Regions from separate parts of the Halomonas sp. AOP43-A1-21 genome, predicted to be linked through region 1. Evidence: predicted binding sites of a transcription regulator. Region 1 holds the regulator's gene; each other region holds the start of a gene.
The links. The regulator sigma-54, encoded in region 1, starts transcription at its own class of promoters, with help from an activator protein. The targets are predictions, from matches to a motif close to TGGCACNNNNNTTGCTNT.

Region 2: the regulator sigma-54 is predicted to act here: its motif matches at 3,193-3,210, upstream of glnA (glutamate--ammonia ligase).
Region 3: the regulator sigma-54 is predicted to act here: its motif matches at 1,275-1,292, upstream of speB (agmatinase).

The regions. Positions count from the first base shown of each region.
Region 1 is NZ_JBQSWC010000001.1:185,178-191,009, forward strand. It holds gene ACT3R7_RS00885 (ABC transporter ATP-binding protein) at 1-526, opposite strand, end outside; gene ACT3R7_RS00890 (KpsF/GutQ family sugar-phosphate isomerase) at 787-1,773, shown strand; gene ACT3R7_RS00895 (KdsC family phosphatase) at 1,799-2,341, shown strand; gene lptC (LPS export ABC transporter periplasmic protein LptC) at 2,341-2,913, shown strand; gene lptA (lipopolysaccharide transport periplasmic protein LptA) at 2,922-3,413, shown strand; gene lptB (LPS export ABC transporter ATP-binding protein) at 3,423-4,172, shown strand; gene ACT3R7_RS00915 (RNA polymerase factor sigma-54) at 4,296-5,711, shown strand.
Region 2 is NZ_JBQSWC010000017.1:58,308-64,139, forward strand. It holds gene ACT3R7_RS11115 (2-hydroxyacid dehydrogenase) at 1-378, shown strand, start outside; gene ACT3R7_RS11120 (hypothetical protein) at 567-872, opposite strand; gene ACT3R7_RS11125 (alpha/beta hydrolase) at 936-1,856, opposite strand; gene ACT3R7_RS11130 (acyltransferase family protein) at 1,977-3,005, shown strand; gene glnA (glutamate--ammonia ligase) at 3,450-4,856, shown strand; gene glnL (nitrogen regulation protein NR(II)) at 5,129-5,832, shown strand, end outside.
Region 3 is NZ_JBQSWC010000027.1:61,750-67,581, reverse strand. It holds gene ACT3R7_RS14955 (YjiH family protein) at 1-88, opposite strand, end outside; gene speB (agmatinase) at 222-1,172, opposite strand; gene ACT3R7_RS14945 (sigma-54 interaction domain-containing protein) at 1,417-2,835, shown strand; gene ACT3R7_RS14940 (ABC transporter ATP-binding protein) at 2,945-4,072, shown strand; gene ACT3R7_RS14935 (ABC transporter substrate-binding protein) at 4,090-5,370, shown strand; gene ACT3R7_RS14930 (carbohydrate ABC transporter permease) at 5,432-5,832, shown strand, end outside.

The DNA.
Region 1 (5,832 bases):
TAGGGTCCTGGCCGACAAAAGGCTCATCATAAAGAATCAGCTCTGGGTCGAGGGCAATTGCCCGGGCAAGGGCGACGCGTCTTGCCATCCCTCCAGACAGCTCGGCAGGGGTAAGATGACGAGCACCGCGCAACCCAACGGCCTCAAGTTTGAGCAATACCAGATCACGGATCATGACATCCGTTAAATCAGTGTGTACGCGCAGCGGAAAAGCCACGTTTTCAAATACATCCAGGTCCGAAAACAGCGCGCCGCTTTGAAACAGCATTCCCATGCGCTTACGTAATGTAAATAGCGCCTTTCTTGATAGTCGGTGCACGTCCTGGCCATCAACTAGAATGCGCCCGCGTTCAGGCGTTAACTGTCCCCCTATCAACTTAAGCAGCGTGGTTTTGCCCGTGCCGCTAGGCCCCATGATCGCAGTTACTTTACCCTGAGGGATCACCATATTGATGCCGCGAAAAATCTCATGGCTCCCACGCGAGAAGTGCACGTCTTCAATTTCAATGAAGGGAACGTCTGTCATGGGTTGATTGACTCCCATTATCGCTGGTTCAGAGCGGGCCAGTAGTACTTCTGGCCTATTCTACAGTTTAAAAACAGTGTTTTCGAAATATTATCGAACATCGTATCTTAACTCTATTGGCACTAACAGACGAGTCTACGTTCCAATGCGACATAAAAACCCTTCAAGACGCTATGCTTATACGCAGTGACTAAATGTTATTCTTATGGGCTTGTCGCTGTATGTTTCATTCAGAACGTTTCAATCAAAACGAGATTTCCATGCCTCAACCCTCCTCTACCCTTAGCCTGCTGCGTGAAAGCGCTTTGCGCACGCTGCAAATTGAACAGGCCGCAATCGGCGGCCTTCAGGCCAAGCTTGATGAGAGCTTTGACCGTGCCTGTGAACTAATGCTGGCCTGTCAAGGCCGCGTAGTGGTGACCGGCATGGGCAAGTCAGGGCATATTGCCGGAAAGCTTGCCGCGACGCTTGCCAGTACGGGCACGCCGGCTTTTTTTGTTCACCCCGGCGAAGCCAGCCACGGTGACTTAGGCATGATTACACGTACCGACGTGGTACTGGCGCTTTCCAATTCCGGCGAAACTGCTGAGGTAACCGCGCTGCTTCCCTTACTGAAGCGTCTGGGCACACCGCTGATCAGCATGACCGGCAAGCCCAACTCAACGCTTGCCAAGCATGCCGATGCGCACCTGGATAGCGGCGTCGAGCGCGAGGCCTGCCCGCTTGACCTGGCACCGACAAGCTCTACCACGGCGGCGCTAGCACTAGGCGATGCCCTTGCCGTTGCTTTGCTTGAAGCCCGCGGCTTCACCGCCGATGATTTTGCGTTATCTCATCCAGGCGGCAGCTTAGGCAAACGGCTTTTATTGCGGGTTAAAGATCTCATGCATGATGGTATACGTTTGCCACAGGTAGCGCTTGGCAGCCCGCTGCGTGATGCACTGCTTGAAATTACCCGCCAGGGACTCGGTTTTACCTGCGTGGTGGATAGCGAAGGCCGCTTGGCAGGGGTTTATACCGATGGCGATTTACGTCGCACCCTCGATCAGTTTCACGACCTTCGTGAGGTGGTAGTAGACGATGTCATGACGCGGCCCGGCAAACGCATTAGCCCCGACATACTGGCCGCCGAAGCAGTACGCATTATGGAAGATAGCCGCATTACCGCTCTAGCCGTAGTCGATGATCAACAGCGGCCCATTGGCGCGCTGCATATGCATGATCTGCTTGCCAGCGGCGTTATTTAATTATTTTTCTGACAAGGATTCCTTTATGGCCCTCCCCACCACCCTGCTTGATCGGCTTCGCCATGTGCGCCTGCTTGCCCTGGATGTTGATGGTGTTCTCACCGATGGTCGCCTCTACTTCCAGACCGACGGCGTTGAGATCAAAGCATTCCATACCCAGGATGGGCATGGTTTGAAACTGCTTAAACGCGTGGGCATTCACGTGGCCCTTATTACCGGCCGCGATTCCCCCATGGTAAGCCTGCGCGCATCGGCGCTGGGAATAGCCCATGTGCATCAGGGCTGCGAGGATAAGCTCACTACGCTGAAAGAGCTTTGCCAACAGTTGAATCTGGATCTCAGCCAGGTCGCCTACTGCGGTGATGATTTGCCCGACCTTGCTCCGATCAAGCGCTCCGGTATAGGCATTACGGTTCCCAATGCACCAGATTATATGCATACGCATGCCGACTGGATTACTGATCGCCTAGGTGGCCACGGCGCCGTACGTGAAATCTGCGATACGCTACTCGAAGCGCAGGGCCACTGGGACGCTGTACTCGATACCTATTTACCCGGGCGCTCATAATGTTTAGCCGGATTAAAAGACGCGCCTGGCTCGCAGGCTTGGTCATTGCTTTAGGGGGTCTGCTGGTATGGCTGGATCCGCGCGGCCCACAAGACCAGTCAGTTGATCCGGCGGCCCAGGCCGAAGAGCCTGGCCACGTGCTGGAAAATGCCGAGATCACCCTGTTTGGCGAGTCGGGGCGCATTCAGCAGTCGCTGGCCGCCCCGCTGCTGGTATATATACCCCAAAGCACCATGGCCCAAGCGACGCAGCCTGAAGCCACTCTGTTTGACAGCGACAACCGTGAGTGGCTCGCCAATGCCAACGAAGGCGAGCTTAATACGGATACTCAGGAACTGACGCTGTCTGGCGAGGCTCGGCTTATCGCCCCGTCAGAAGGCTGGCAGCTAGATACGGACTTATTGCGCTATGATGGCCTGACGCGACACGCCTGGAGCGAGACGCCAGCGTTACTGCAACAGCCGCCCCAGCGCATGAGTGCATCACGTATGGACGTCTGGCTTGATGATAGCCAGGTCCGGTTAACCGATAACGTACGCGGGCACCATCCTCCCGTGACACAAACTCCTTAGGAGTCGCTATGAAAGCTTTTATTCGCACTGCGCTTTTTGCGCTTGCGGTGCCGCTATCGGCGGCGGCCCAGACAAGCCAAGCCCCGGTTGAAGTAGAGGCCGACCGTCTAGACCTCGACCAGCGTGCGGGCACGGCCGTATATTCAGGCAACGTCAATATTCGTCAGGGTAATATGCAATTACGCGGCGATCGCGTTGAAATTTTCCGTAACGATGCGGGTGAGCTTTCCCGTGCGATTGCAACGGGTGACCGCGCCTACCTGCGTAACCAGCTGGAAGACCAGGATACGCCGATGGAAGGCTGGGGCAAACGGGTGATTTATCACGTCTCTGAACGGCGCGTCGAGCTGATTGACCAGGCCGAATTGACTCAGGCGGGCGACAAGTTCACCGGAGGTCGCCTGGAATACTTTATTGATCGCGAAGTAGTGCAGGCACGCTCAGATGTGAGCGGCAGTGAGCCGCAGCGTATTCGTATGACACTTCAGCCAGCGCAATAGGAGTGGCCGATGGCTACTGTGGAATCACCACCAATCAAGACCCTCTACGCCAATCATTTGGCCAAAAGCTACAAGCGTCGCCGTGTGGTCAAGGATATTAGCCTGGAGATAGCCCAAGGCAGCGTTGTGGGCCTTCTAGGCCCTAACGGTGCGGGCAAGACCACCTCGTTTTACATGATTGTGGGCCTGGTGAAGTCTGACGCGGGCACCGTAAGTATCGACGAGCTTGATTTGACCCGCGCCCCCATGCACGAACGTGCCATGGCAGGCATTGGCTATCTCCCCCAGGAAGCCTCTATTTTCCGCAAACTGTCGGTGGCGGATAATATTATGGCGATCCTGGAAACCCGCAAAGATCTAGATAGCGCTGGCCGCGAGCAACGCCTCGAAGCGCTGCTTGAAGATTTCCATATTACGCATATCCGCGACAACCTGGGCATGAGCCTTTCGGGTGGCGAGCGGCGCCGGGTCGAGATTGCCCGCTCACTGGCCACAGAGCCTGCCTTCATACTGCTGGATGAGCCGTTTGCCGGGGTCGACCCCATCTCCGTCGGCGAAATTAAAAGTATCATTCGTGCCTTGAAGCAGCGCCATATCGGCGTGTTAATTACTGACCATAACGTGCGCGAAACGCTGGATATCTGCGATATTGCTTACATTGTGGGCGATGGTCATATCATCGCGGGCGGCAGCCCAGAGACTATTCTCAATAACCAGAAGGTCAGAGAAGTTTACCTGGGTGCTGATTTCCGTCTTTAAATTTATGTTCACTGCTAAACAGGGATCTGCAGCAGAATTATTATCAATGGCATGCTTATTGCACTTGCACATAAACATGACTCGCACTAGGGTAAAGCTTTCCGAGTAACGAGTGGTTCTCAGATGGTCATGAAAGCTTCTCTCCAATTGCGTATCGGTACGCAGCTGACCATGACACCTCAGCTGCAGCAGGCCATTGCCCTGCTCCAGTTATCCACATTGGATCTGCGTCAGGAAATTCAGCAGGCGCTGGATGCCAATCCGATGCTGGAACAGGAAGATGAATTCGGTGAGCAGGCAGCCGTTGAAACGCAGGAAGCGGAGTGGGCGGAAAGCATACCCAATGAACTCTCCGTTGATAGCGACTGGTCCGACACCTATCAGGATGTAGGCAGCTCAGGCAGCAGCACTGAGGGACCTGACTTTGAGCGCCAGGCAGCGGGACAAAGCCTGCACGGTCATTTGCTTTGGCAGCTCGCCATGACCGACTTCAGCGCACGTGAACAGCAGATTGCAGAAAGCTTGATCGACGCGCTGGATGCCAACGGCTACCTGACGCAGCCCTTAAACGATATTCGCGACGGGTTGCGCGCTCAAAATATCGAAGCGCTTAGCCAGCGCGAGATGGAAACCATTCTGATGCGTTTGCAGCAGTTTGAGCCGACCGGCGTTTTTGCCCGCGACCTGCGCGAATGCCTGATGCTTCAACTGGCTACCCTGCCCGATGACACTCCCCTGCTTGTCCCGGCGCGCCGTCTGGTACGCCAGTTTCTGGAAGCACTCGGCAAAAATGACATTCGGCTACTCAAGCGCCGCCTAGGGCTGGACGATGAGCAGCTAGACGATGTGATTGGCCTGATCCGCAGCCTGGACCCACGCCCCGGTAGCGCTTACGGGGTGACCGATGATAGCTATATCACGCCTGACCTGGTGGTACGCCACGATCATGAAGGCTGGCACCTGGAGCTTAACCCTGAAGCTCTGCCTCGCCTGCGCATCCAGCCCGACTACGCCAGCTTGATCAAGCGTGCCGACAAGAGCCAGGATAACCAGTTTTTAAAAGAGCACTTGCAAGAAGCACGCTGGTTAATCAAAAGCCTCTCCAGCCGCAACGATACACTGCTGCGCGTAGGGCGCGAAATCATCACCCGTCAAATCGGCTTTTTAGAGCAAGGTGAAGAGGCCATGAAGCCTTTGATTCTTGCGGATATTGCAGAAGCCGTGGAAATGCATGAATCCACCATTTCACGTGTGACAACGCAGAAATATATTCATACCCCACGGGGTGTCTTTGAGCTTAAATACTTTTTCTCAAGCCAGATCAGCGGTCAAGACGGGGGCGACAGCCACTCAAGCACGGCGATTCGCGCCCGGCTCAAGAAGCTGATCCAGGACGAACCCCCTGGCAAACCGCTCTCAGACAGCCGTTTGGTCACGCTGCTTGAAGAGGGAGGTATTACGGTGGCACGGCGTACTGTGGCCAAATACCGCGAGTCATTGGGCATTCCATCCTCCAGTGAACGCCGTCGCTTAAGGTAGGCTTTTAGGAGGTCTTGAGACAGTTTTGTACAAGAGAAACAGCAAAACTCGCGACAAGGGCTTTGCAACACCGTAAAAAGGGTTACAATCGAAATACAGTCCGATGGATAAGGAGTACGTC
Region 2 (5,832 bases), on a different contig from region 1:
CCATTGGAATTGGCGGCTGCCGTAGATGTGTTATTCGTGACCGTTGTGGGTGGTACTGAGACTCGCCACTTGGTATCAGTAGATGTACTAAGTGCATTGCCAGCTGGCGCTGTAATTATCAATGTGTCCCGAGGCTCTGTCATTGATGAGACCGCATTGATCGAACAATTGGAGTCGGGCCGCTTAGGTGGCGCTGGATTAGACGTCTTCGAGAGCGAGCCCACGGTGAATCCTAGATTATTAGCGCTGGATAACGTGGTTCTGCAACCCCATCAAGGTTCAGGAACTGTGCAGACTCGCGAGGCCATGGGCGATTTGCAATTCGCGAACCTAGACGCGTTTGCCGCACAACGCGAGTTGCTCACCCCCGTCAATTGATCAAAAGCTGCCGTCCGGGCAGCAGTAATGATTAAATTGCGTGCATGGGGCACCGCGGTGCGGTGCTTTTGCGGGTGCGCTGGCGCTTACGCCGCACTACTTTGTAGGGCATTGGTGTATCAACTGTCTCATCAAACGCAAAGAGCCCTTGGTGGGCTCTTTACTTGGGACCCAGCGATTAGGTGGGCTCAATCGTTATCTTCGCGTTTCTCGAAAGCGCGCTTGTCATCGGGTAGCCGGACGAGGTCGCCAAGGTTTAGGTTCTCTAGTCCCTTTAAGCGATGGCCTTGGGAGTCGAGGATGGCGACGACTTTGGCGATACTCACGGCGTCTTCTTCGCGGTAGGCTTCTACTTCCACCCGGACGATCTTGCCTTGGTAACGTGCCGAGAGAATATCGCCGTTGCCAATTTTGGCGTGGTCATGGTGATCGTTGGTGAATAGCTTGGATACGCTGGCGCTGCCGGGGTCGTCCCATTCAATGTGTCGATGCATCGCTCTCTCCTTGTCAGTTAACTCATAAAACCAGTGTAGTTTGCTTTTTGTTGGATCCGCCAGTTATTGGTTGATGGATTCATCGCCAATATGCTGAAACATAAAGGTTAACGCGGCCGGTAAGCTGGCTCGCCAGACGCGCCAGGTGTGTCCGCCGGGGTAAAGATCCAGGCGCACGTCGTTGGGCTGGATGCGCTCCATGGCCTGGCGTAGCTGGCGGGCGTGGAACTCGGCGTCGTACACATCGCTTCGCCCTGCACTGATGTAAAGTGGCACCGGAGGAATATCGCTTTCTTCGGCGCTGGGGCGGGGCGTTACGTTAATGCGGTACTCTTCCAGGTAAGCGGGGTAGTTGCACGCGTCCCATAGGGCAGTATCAAAATTACCTTGTTCATCTAGAAAGGAAGGGTGACGGTGGGCAGATGAATTTAGCGGCGGGTAGGGGACGTAGCTCGCCGGGCTCAAAGCGGCCACGGCGCCAAACATCTCAGGCTTTTCGAGGGCAAAGTTAAGCGCGCCAAAGCCCCCGGCTGAAAGCCCTCCCACGCCACGTAGCGCACGCGTTGTGCCTACCTGGTAGGTAGCTTCTACATGCGGAATCAGGTCGTTGAAAAAAGCGCTGCGGGCAGCTTCGTTGTGGCCGTCTATCCACCAGCTGCGGCTGCCGGGCATGATGAACACCGCGGGCGGTATGTGCCCCGCGCGAATCAGTCGGTCGGCAGTTTGGGCAAGGTTGCCCTTGGCCACCCAGTCGCGTTCATTACCAAACGAGCCGTGAAGCAGATAAACCACCGGGTATTGAGCGCTTGTATTAGCGTCATAATTGTCGGGTAAATAAACGGTGTAAGGGTAGGCGTGGCCAAGCGTGGGGGATTCAAAGGTGTGATGCTGAACCTCGCCGGCAATCGCTGCGTTAAAGAAGCTCCAAAGGCCCAGCAGGGCGGCCAGCCTGGTTAAAAGCGGGCGTAACGACCATCGCGACATGTCAGTGAGTGAAGAGAGTGACAAACTGCCTCCAGGAGTTATTAGCAGGTTATAAAGTCGGACACCACGATAACCGGGAGTGTTCAGCGCAGGCTAAAGATAGGCATACATGGAGTAGGTATGCATAAAAGAATAGAAGAAATTTACTGGTTGCGTGCTTACGGCTGTGTGGCCGTTTTTTTGTTTCACCTGTTGGATCACGTTAATCAACGCGTGGATAACCTGGCAACTGACCTAATGCGTTTGCCGCTGGTACTCGGCACGCCGATCTTTTTGTTTATCTCGGTGTTCGTATTTGCCATGCGTTACGACAAGGTGGTACCACCCGGTTTTCTGGCCCAGCGGGTGAAGTACGTGATGCTGCCGTATCTGGTGTACGGGTTTATTTACTCGACTGCCGAGTGGGTCAAATTGTACATGGCAGGAGAGACGGTGGGCTTTATCGCCAACGCAGTGGAGTACTTTATCTTTGCCGGTTGGCACGGCTATTTTTTGATCATCGCCATGCAGTTTTATGTAGCCTATTGGCTATTTACACGCTGGCGGCTGTGGCGCTTCAACCCGGTACCGTGGCTATGGCTTAGCTGTCTGGTGAGCATGACGTACTGGGGCACTGCCTATTGGCTTGAGGTTGAATTGCCAGGGTATCTGCTGTGGATTGCTCCTCTTGGCTGGATTTACCTGTTCTTTCTGGCGCTGGCCCTGGTGCGCTACTACCCCTTTGAGTCGGCGACCCTGGTGCCCGAGCAGCCAGCGTGGATGCGCTATTTGTCCCATCCGGCCTGGCTTGGCCTTTGGGTATGCCTGCTAATCATGGCAGGCGTTGCCGGCTGGCTGCAGTTTTCCTCCAAGGAAGTATGGGTCATTCCGCTATTTGTACTTTTTACCCTAGTTGCCATGCGTTACCTGAAAGATTGCCCGGCACCCGGTTGGGTGCGCTATATCAATCGATACTCGTTTGGCATTTATCTGGCCCACCCGATGTTTTTTGCGATTACCGACGTGCTCATCGTGCCTTTTAATCTGTCTGTGGCGATCTATGTGCTGCTGCTAGTCGTCGTTGGGGCGAGCGGTTCTATCATGCTCAACAAAGTTGCTAACACCACTACTACGGGTGCCATGCTGTTTGGGAAACGTTTGAAAGCGTAAATAAGCCTTTGCACCAAAATGAAACGTGAAGATAAATTTTTGCGCTTTTTTGGTTCAAAACTACGCTCAGGGGGTAGTAAAACCTTAACGGTTAGACGCTATGCTACATGGGGAGGCATAGCTGGTTAACTTTTATTGATTGATAAACAATGACTTATTTTTAATACAGGCCAAGTTGGTGCAAAGTTGGCACGCTCTCTGCATTGTATTGGCCAGCGGCTAGCGGGCCATAGGCAGATGCCTTTCGACGTGCTACAACGATAGCCGGTTTCAAAAGATCGCTGAACGATTTGTTACTTATAAAGCAGGCAAACGCTGAGCGAACAAAAATGACAGACGCGCCCTCAAGATCACGATTTGTCGAATGACTAAGTTTGTCTAATAACACTTTTATCGATAGCTTACTGTTTTACGCTTTAAGCCACGCTCATACCGGAGGACACAATGTCAGCCAAGACTCTCGCGCTAATCGAAGAACATGATGTTAAGTGGGTGGACCTGCGTTTCACCGATACTCGCGGTAAAGAGCAGCACGTCACCGTGCCTGCCCGCGATGTAAACGAAGAGTTCTTTGAGAATGGCCAGATGTTTGATGGCTCTTCTATCGAGGGCTGGAAAGGCATCAACGAATCCGACATGATTCTGCGTCCAGAAGACGGTACTGCGTTCCTCGACCCCTTCACCGAAGACGCTACCCTGATTTTGCGTTGCGATATCATCGAGCCTGCCACCATGCAGGGCTATGATCGTGACCCGCGCTCCATCGCCAAACGCGCTGAAGCGTATCTGGAATCTACCGGCCTGGGCGATACCGCCTTCTTCGGTCCTGAACCTGAATTCTTCATCTTTGACGAAGTGCACTGGAAGTCCGACATTCAGGGCTCCATGTACAAAATCTCTTCCGACGAAGGCGCCTGGGCAACCGATAGCCGCGTCGAAGGCGGCAACCTGGGCCACCGTCCGCGCCTGAAAGGTGGCTACTTCCCGGTTCCGCCGGTCGATAGCTTCCACGATATCCGCGGCGCTATGTGTAACACCCTGGAAGCGATTGGCCAGACCGTTGAAGTTCACCACCACGAAGTGGCGAATGCGGGTCAGAACGAAATCGGTGTTAAATTCAACACGCTGGTGAAGAAAGCCGACGAAGTTCAGGAAATGAAGTACGTGATCCACAACGTGGCCCACGCCTACGGCAAAACCGCGACCTTCATGCCCAAGCCGCTGGTGGGTGACAATGGCTCTGGTATGCACGTACACCAGTCGTTCTGGAAAGATGGCCAGAACCAGTTTGCCGGTGACGAGTACGCAGGTCTGTCTGAAATGGCGCTTTACTACATTGGCGGTGTGATCAAGCACGCCCGTGCCCTGAACGCCTTTACCAACGCTTCTACCAACTCGTACAAGCGTTTGGTACCGGGTTTCGAAGCGCCGGTAATGCTGGCTTACAGCGCTCGTAACCGCAGCGCGTCTATCCGTATTCCTTACACGGCAAGCCCGAAAGGCAAGCGCGTTGAAACTCGCTTCCCTGACCCGACCGCCAACCCGTACCTGGCGTTTGCTGCTCTGTTGATGGCCGGTATCGACGGTATCAAAAACAAGATCCATCCTGGCGACGCCATGGACAAGAACTTGTACGACCTGCCGCCAGAAGAAGGCAAGCTGGTGCCAACCGTTGCCAATAGCCTGGACCAGGCGCTGGAAGCGCTCGACGCTGACCGTGCGTTCCTGACCGAAGGTGGCGTGTTCACCGACGACATGATCGATGCCTACATCGACCTCAAGATGGAAGAAGTGGAGCGTATCCGCATGACGACGCACCCCATCGAGTTTGATATGTACTACAGCTGCTAATTGCGTTTTAACGCGATAGTCTGAAACCCCGCCTCGGCGGGGTTTTTTATTGCACTGAACCGGTGAGCAACATGCTTCTTAATTGTGCTTAATGCACTAAAATAGTGCATCAGGTTGGCCGTATGGCGGTAGGCTGCGCTATAAACGCTCGCTTAACCAACGCTTAATGCCCACAAGCCGTGCATGCAGGCGCAAGCGAGATAACTTGGCGCGCTTTTTGCAGTTTCCCTTGCATGATGAACGATTTCACCAGCGATTCTTCAGGATATTCCATGTATCAGCGTTTACTAGAACATCTCGCCATGGCGGTGCTGCTGCTGGACGGTGAGCTCCGCGTACGCTGGATGAATCCGGCAGCCGAAGCGCTGCTGGCGGTAAGTTTTAGCCGTGTGCAGGGGATTAGCTTGGACACTCTGCTAGGCGGCGATGAAAGTATCGATCAGGTATTGGCCAAAGCGCGGGATGCCTTCCATCCCTATACTCAACGCGAGGCGCGCATTACCCCGGTGAACGGTGAGGCGCTGACGGTGGACTACACCGTGACGCCCCTGTCAGAAGACGAGCTCCTGCTGGAAGTGGAGCCCCGTGACCGGCTGATGCAGATTTCTCGCGAGGAAGCGCTAACCACGCGCCAGGAGACCATCAAGGTGCTGGCCCGCGGCCTAGCCCATGAAGTGAAAAATCCGTTGGGTGGCATTCGCGGTGCTGCGCAACTGCTGGAGCGTGATTTAGACGACCCGGCACTGCGGGAATTTACCCATATCATAATTGAAGAGGTTGACCGCCTGCGCGATCTGGTGGATTCAATGCTCGGTCCCAACCGTATCGTTAAACACGAACCGGTGAATATTCATAAAGTGCTGGAACGGGTGCGGTCGCTGCTGATTGCCGAACATCCGGATCTCACCATCAGCCGCGATTACGACCCCAGCCTTCCAGATCTTTCCGGCGATGAATCGCAAATGATCCAAGCCGT
Region 3 (5,832 bases), on a different contig from region 1:
CCGAGGGGATCAGGAACTTCAGCAAATGGTTACGAGGTATTGGCGCCGACGACGCGGGGCCATCTGATTTCACTTGGGAATACGACATACGGTTCACCTGTTGGATGTGATTATTGGAGGTGGGCTGGCGGCGTCCTGAAGGGAGGCGAGGCCTCCCTTGCTGTCTCTTGTCATAGCGCATTTATTAGATAGCGCTTTTAAATCACTAGCTAAGCGGTAGTTCAATCGCCCTGCTTGACGCCCGGCAACACGCAGAGCATTTCATACAGCAGCGTGGCGCCCATTAGCGCGGTGTTACCGCTAGCGTCATACGGTGGGGAAACCTCCACCAAATCGCCGCCGACGATGTTCAAACCTGCGGCACCACGAACAATTTCAAGCCCTTGGGCCGAGGTCAGCCCGCCCATTTCCACCGTGCCGGTTCCGGGGGCAACCGAGGGGTCCAGACCATCGATATCGAAGCTGATATACACTGGTGTATCCCCCATCTGTTCACGCACCTCTTCCATTAGTGGCGCCAACGAGCGGTACCAGCACTCCTCTGCCTGCACCACACGAAAGCCCTGGTCACGGCACCAGTCAAAATCTTCGGCGGAGTAGCCCGTGCCCCGCAGACCAATCTGGACAACCTTGTTAGCCGCTAACAATCCCTCTTCCTGAGCGCGGCGGAAGGTAGTGCCGTGGGCAATCGGCTCATTAAACATGTGTTCATTCACATCCGCGTGGGCATCGATATGAATCAGCCCGACCGGCCCATGCTTCTTGGCCATGGCGCGCAGAATCGGCAGCGTCATGGTGTGATCACCGCCCAGGGTCAGCGGAGTACAGTTGTGGCTAAGTACGTCATCAAAAAACGCAGTGATGATGTCGATGCTTTTGGGAAGATGAAAGGTGTTGATCGGCACATCGCCAATATCCGCCACCTGCAGGCTTTCAAAAGGTGCTGCACGAGTCGCCATGTTATAGGGGCGAAGCATGCGAGACTCATCACGAATCTGGCGGGGTCCAAGACGTGTCCCGGGGCGGTTAGAGGTGCCAATATCCATTGGAATGCCAATAAACGCCGCATCCAGGCCAGCCGCACTCTCTTGCGTGGGTAGGCGCATCATCGTGGCAGGCCCGCCGAAACGCGGCACGCTGTTACCGCCCAATGGCTGATTGAATTCAGACATGCTTATCTCCTTGGCTTTATGAATATTGGCGCGTTACCAAACGCCTTGTTTGAAAAACCTGCTTATTTATAAAGCTTGGCTGTAAAACTGATTGGTAAAGACACTGCATATGGCATGCCAAGTCGATAAAGCCAGTAAACAGGCGGCTGCTTACATCTCTTAATGCAAAAGTGAATCCAAAGAGCGTAAAATTAATTCAATAATGAATCGACAATACAAAAATGAATCAGCAAAGGGCCTTCTGATGAGCGACATCGACAGGCATGTACTGCAAACTATTGTGGAAACCGCTAACGATCACTTCTTTATCGTCAGCGGCAATGGGCAAATAGTGGATATCAGCCCAGGGGCAGAAGCTGTTTATGGGGTATCACGGGAAGAGCTGCTTTCCAGTAGCGTTCAGCAGCTACAAACCGCTGGCGTGCTCAAACCGTCTATCAGCATGGAAGTAATGCGGACACGCAGACCTGCGCAACTTATGCAGGTAACGGGAACAGGACGCCGCGTTATCGCTGAAGCCTACCCCGTTTTCGTCAAAGGCAAGCTAGAGCGCATTATCAGCCGCTCACGGGATCTAACGGATCTACAGCTGTTACAAGATGAGTATGCGCTGCTTCAAAAACGCTTTAGCGAACACTTAAAGCGCAGCCAGATAGCACCGGATGCGGATGAACAGGCCTTGGATGACGCGCTGGATAATCTACAGGTGCGCAGTAACGTAATGCGCGAAATCGCTTTACTGCTTAAGCGCGTTGCTCCGTCAGATGCCAATGTGTTGATGCTCGGTGAATCCGGCGTAGGGAAATCGGCCTTTGCCAAACAGCTACACCGTTGGAGCCAGCGCTGCGATGGGCCTTTTATCGACGTTAACTGTGCCGCTATCCCTGAGAACCTTTTTGAATCCGAGATGTTCGGCTACCAGCCTGGCGCATTCAGCGGTGCAGCGCGGCAGGGTAAAGCCGGCTTGTTGGAGCAGGCCGAAGGCGGCACGCTGTTTCTCGATGAAATTGGTGAGCTACCTCTATTGATGCAGACCAAGCTGCTCAAAGTAATTCAGGATGGCAGCTTGACGCGATTAGGCGATACACGACCACGTCGCGTGGACTTCCGCTTGGTGGTTGCCACGAATCAGGATTTGGCTAAGCAAGTAGAAGCTGGCCTATTCCGTCTGGACCTCTACTACCGCCTTAACGTGATTCCGGTGACATTGCCGCCGCTTCGCGACCGCCGTGAAGATATCCCCGACCTTGTCGAAGCCTGTTTGAAACGACTTAATCAACGCTATGGTCGCCATAAAATCCTCGATACCCGCGCTTGGTCAACCCTGATGGGTAGCGAATGGCCGGGCAACGTGCGTGAACTCGAAAACTGGCTGGAAAGAGCTTGGCTTTCAAGCCCCACCGATCAAATCGAGACACCCCATGTTTATCCTCCCACCGAGCAGCCTCTGGCAAACGTAACGAATACCTCTGTCTCTTCGTTAACGTCGCCCATTGAATCTCACGAAACACTCAAAGAGTATTTAACACGGCTGGAACGGGAAACGCTGCTGCAGCTTAGCGCTACGTTACCCAGCACCTACGCCATCGCGGATCGCCTAGGAATCAGCCAATCCAGCGTGGTACGACGAATGCAGCGGTATGCCATTAAAATCAGCAAGTGATTTTGCCTGACACAGTCCCGCCATATAAACGTCACACAACAGCAACATTTTCACCGCAAGCTGGCCAACAATAGATAACCGCTGGTGGTATAGATATGAGCCTGTGTGTATGAGCCAATCGCGTATCCGCCTGGAGCGCGTTACTAAACGCTGGGGTGCGACGGCCGCTGTCGATGAGATTTCTTTTGAGGTGACGCCCGGGCAGTTTGTCATTCTGCTCGGGCCGTCAGGCTGTGGAAAATCTACCACGCTGCGCATGATTGCGGGCCTGGAGGAAGCAAGCGACGGGCAGATCCATATCGGTGAGCGCGACGTTACGCGCCTGCCGCCGGGTGATCGCGGTTTAAGCATGGTATTTCAGTCTTATGCCCTGTTCCCACATTTAAACGTTGCCGACAACATCGTGTTTGGCCTACGCAGTCGCAAGGTGCCCAAAGCTGAACAGCGCGATCGGCTGGCCAAGGTGGCCGAGCTTGTCGACCTTACCGATTATCTGAACCGTAAACCGGCTCAGCTTTCCGGTGGCCAGCGTCAGCGGGTGGCGCTTGCCCGCTCGATTATTTCTGAACACCCGATCTGTTTGATGGATGAGCCGCTCTCCAATCTGGATGCGCGGCTGCGCAGCGATATGCGCCGGGAAATCAAGGCGCTACAAAGCCGCCTGAATATGACGGTGATTTACGTGACCCACGATCAGGTCGAGGCCATGAGCATGGGGGACCGCGTGATTCTTATGCAGCACGGCCGCATCGTTCAGGATGGGTCGCCTGACGAGCTTTATAACCAGCCTGCCAGCGCCTTTGCCGCTAGCTTTATAGGGAGTCCTGCCATGAACTTGTTACCACTTGTCCAAGGCGATCAGGGTGCTGTTATCGACGGCGAACCGACCACCACGGTCGCGCCGCTGGAAGCCGCTGGTGGGCAGTTAGGCATTCGCCCTGAAGATATTGAGCTGCGCCCAGCATCAGAGCCCGGTGTTCCGGCCACCGTACTTAGCGAGGAGTATCTGGGCGCCGATACCATCGCCCACGTCACCGTAGGTACCCATACCCTAAGGGTTCGGCTAAGTGGCAAGCATGCGCTAACCGGCCAAGCGTGCCGCCTGCACTGGCTGGCGGAAAGTACCCATCTGTTTGGTAGCGATGGGCTGCGGCGTCATGACCTGTCGCCGGTTCAACTGTTGTCTGCACATCGCTCAATTCCCCGTCCACCTTTCGTGGGCTCTTTCCAACATTGATGTTCGTGGAGTCTTTTATGCGTTTGCGTACCCCTTTTGCGACCACAGCCCTGGTGGCCGGACTACTAAGCGCCGCCCAGGCAAGCGCTGATCCCGTTGACCTGACCATGTACTACCCCGTATCGGTCGGCGGTGCCCTAACGGACGTGATCGATAATCTCGTCGATGAGTTTGAGAGCGAACACCCCGATATCTCGGTAGAAGCCATCTACGCGGGCAACTACGACGACACCCGCGTGCGCACGATGTCGGCAATTGAGTCAGGCGATACGCCGCAGCTATCGGTGATGTTCTCCATCGGCCTTTACGAACTGATCGAGCAGGACGCCATTGTGGCGTTCGATGATCTGGTAAAAACCGATGAAGAGCGCGAATGGCTCGACAGCTTCTACCCAGGCCTGATGGAAAACGGCCAGTTGGATGGCAACACCTACGGCATTCCTTTCCAGCGCTCCACCATTGTGCTTTTCTGGAACAAGGATGCCTTTGAAGCGGCCGGTTTAGACCCTGAAACCCCGCCGGAAAACTGGCAGGAAATGGCCGAGATGGCGGCGACGGTTCGCGAAGCCTCCAACGGTGAGCAGTGGGGCGTGATGGTGCCGTCTACCGGCTACCCCTACTGGATGTTCCAGGCATTCGCGTTTCAGAACGGCCACCGATTGATGAGTGAAGACGGCACCGAGGTCTATTTTGATGACCCCGCCGCCGTTGAAGCCCTTGAGTACTGGGTATCGCTAACCACCGAACATGACGCCATGCCGGATGGCACCATTGAGTGGGGCACGCTGCGCCAGAACTTCCTTGAACAATCTACCGCTATGATGTGGCACACCACCGGCAACCTGACCGCCGTGCGCAATGAGGCCGGTTTTGATTTCGGCGTTGCCATGCTGCCCATGAACACCCAGCGCGGCAGCCCCACCGGCGGCGGCAACTTCTATGTCTTTAAAGATGCCTCAGAGGAAGAGCAGCGCGCTGCGATGACGTTTATCCGCTGGATGACCGCACCCGAGCGCGCCGCCGACTGGTCGATTGAAACGGGCTACATGGGCGTTAGCCCAGCCGCTTACGAGACCGATGCGCTGCGCGAATACGTGGAGAGCTTCCCGCCCGCCGCCGTTGCCCGCGACCAGCTGGAATACGGTACTGCCGAGCTTTCCACCTACCAGGGCGGCCGCATTCGTCGCACGCTGGATAACGCCGTTCAGGCAGCGTTAACCGGCCAGCTGGAACCGGAAGCTGCGCTTAACCAGGCCCAGCGGGAAGCGGAAGCCATACTGCGTCGTTACGCACGTTAAGTCTTTTCTTACCTATTCGCCGGGGTTCGCCCCGGCGTTTTTTCACTTGCGGTAGTTACCTATGGCATTAACCGCCCACCACAAAATGCAGATGTATGGCGCGCTGCTGTTATTGCCCGCCGCCGTGCTGTTAGCCGCTTTTGCGTATTTACCCACTATTACTACCGTGATTAATAGTTTGTTTCTGCCCGGCTTTCGCGGTGCACCGCCGGAATTCGTCGGGCTTGAGAATTACCGTTTCCTGTTCGATGACGCCAAGTTCTGGAAGGTAGCGCGCAATAACCTGATTTACGCGTTAGGCACAATCCCCGCCTCTATCGCGTTGGCGTTGGGTATGGCGCTGTTTGTTAACGGCAAACTGCCGGGGCGTGGCCTTGTGCGTATGGCCTACTTCACACCGACTATTTTGCCCATGATTGCCGCGGCCAATATCTGGATGTTTTTCTACGCCCCGCAAATTGG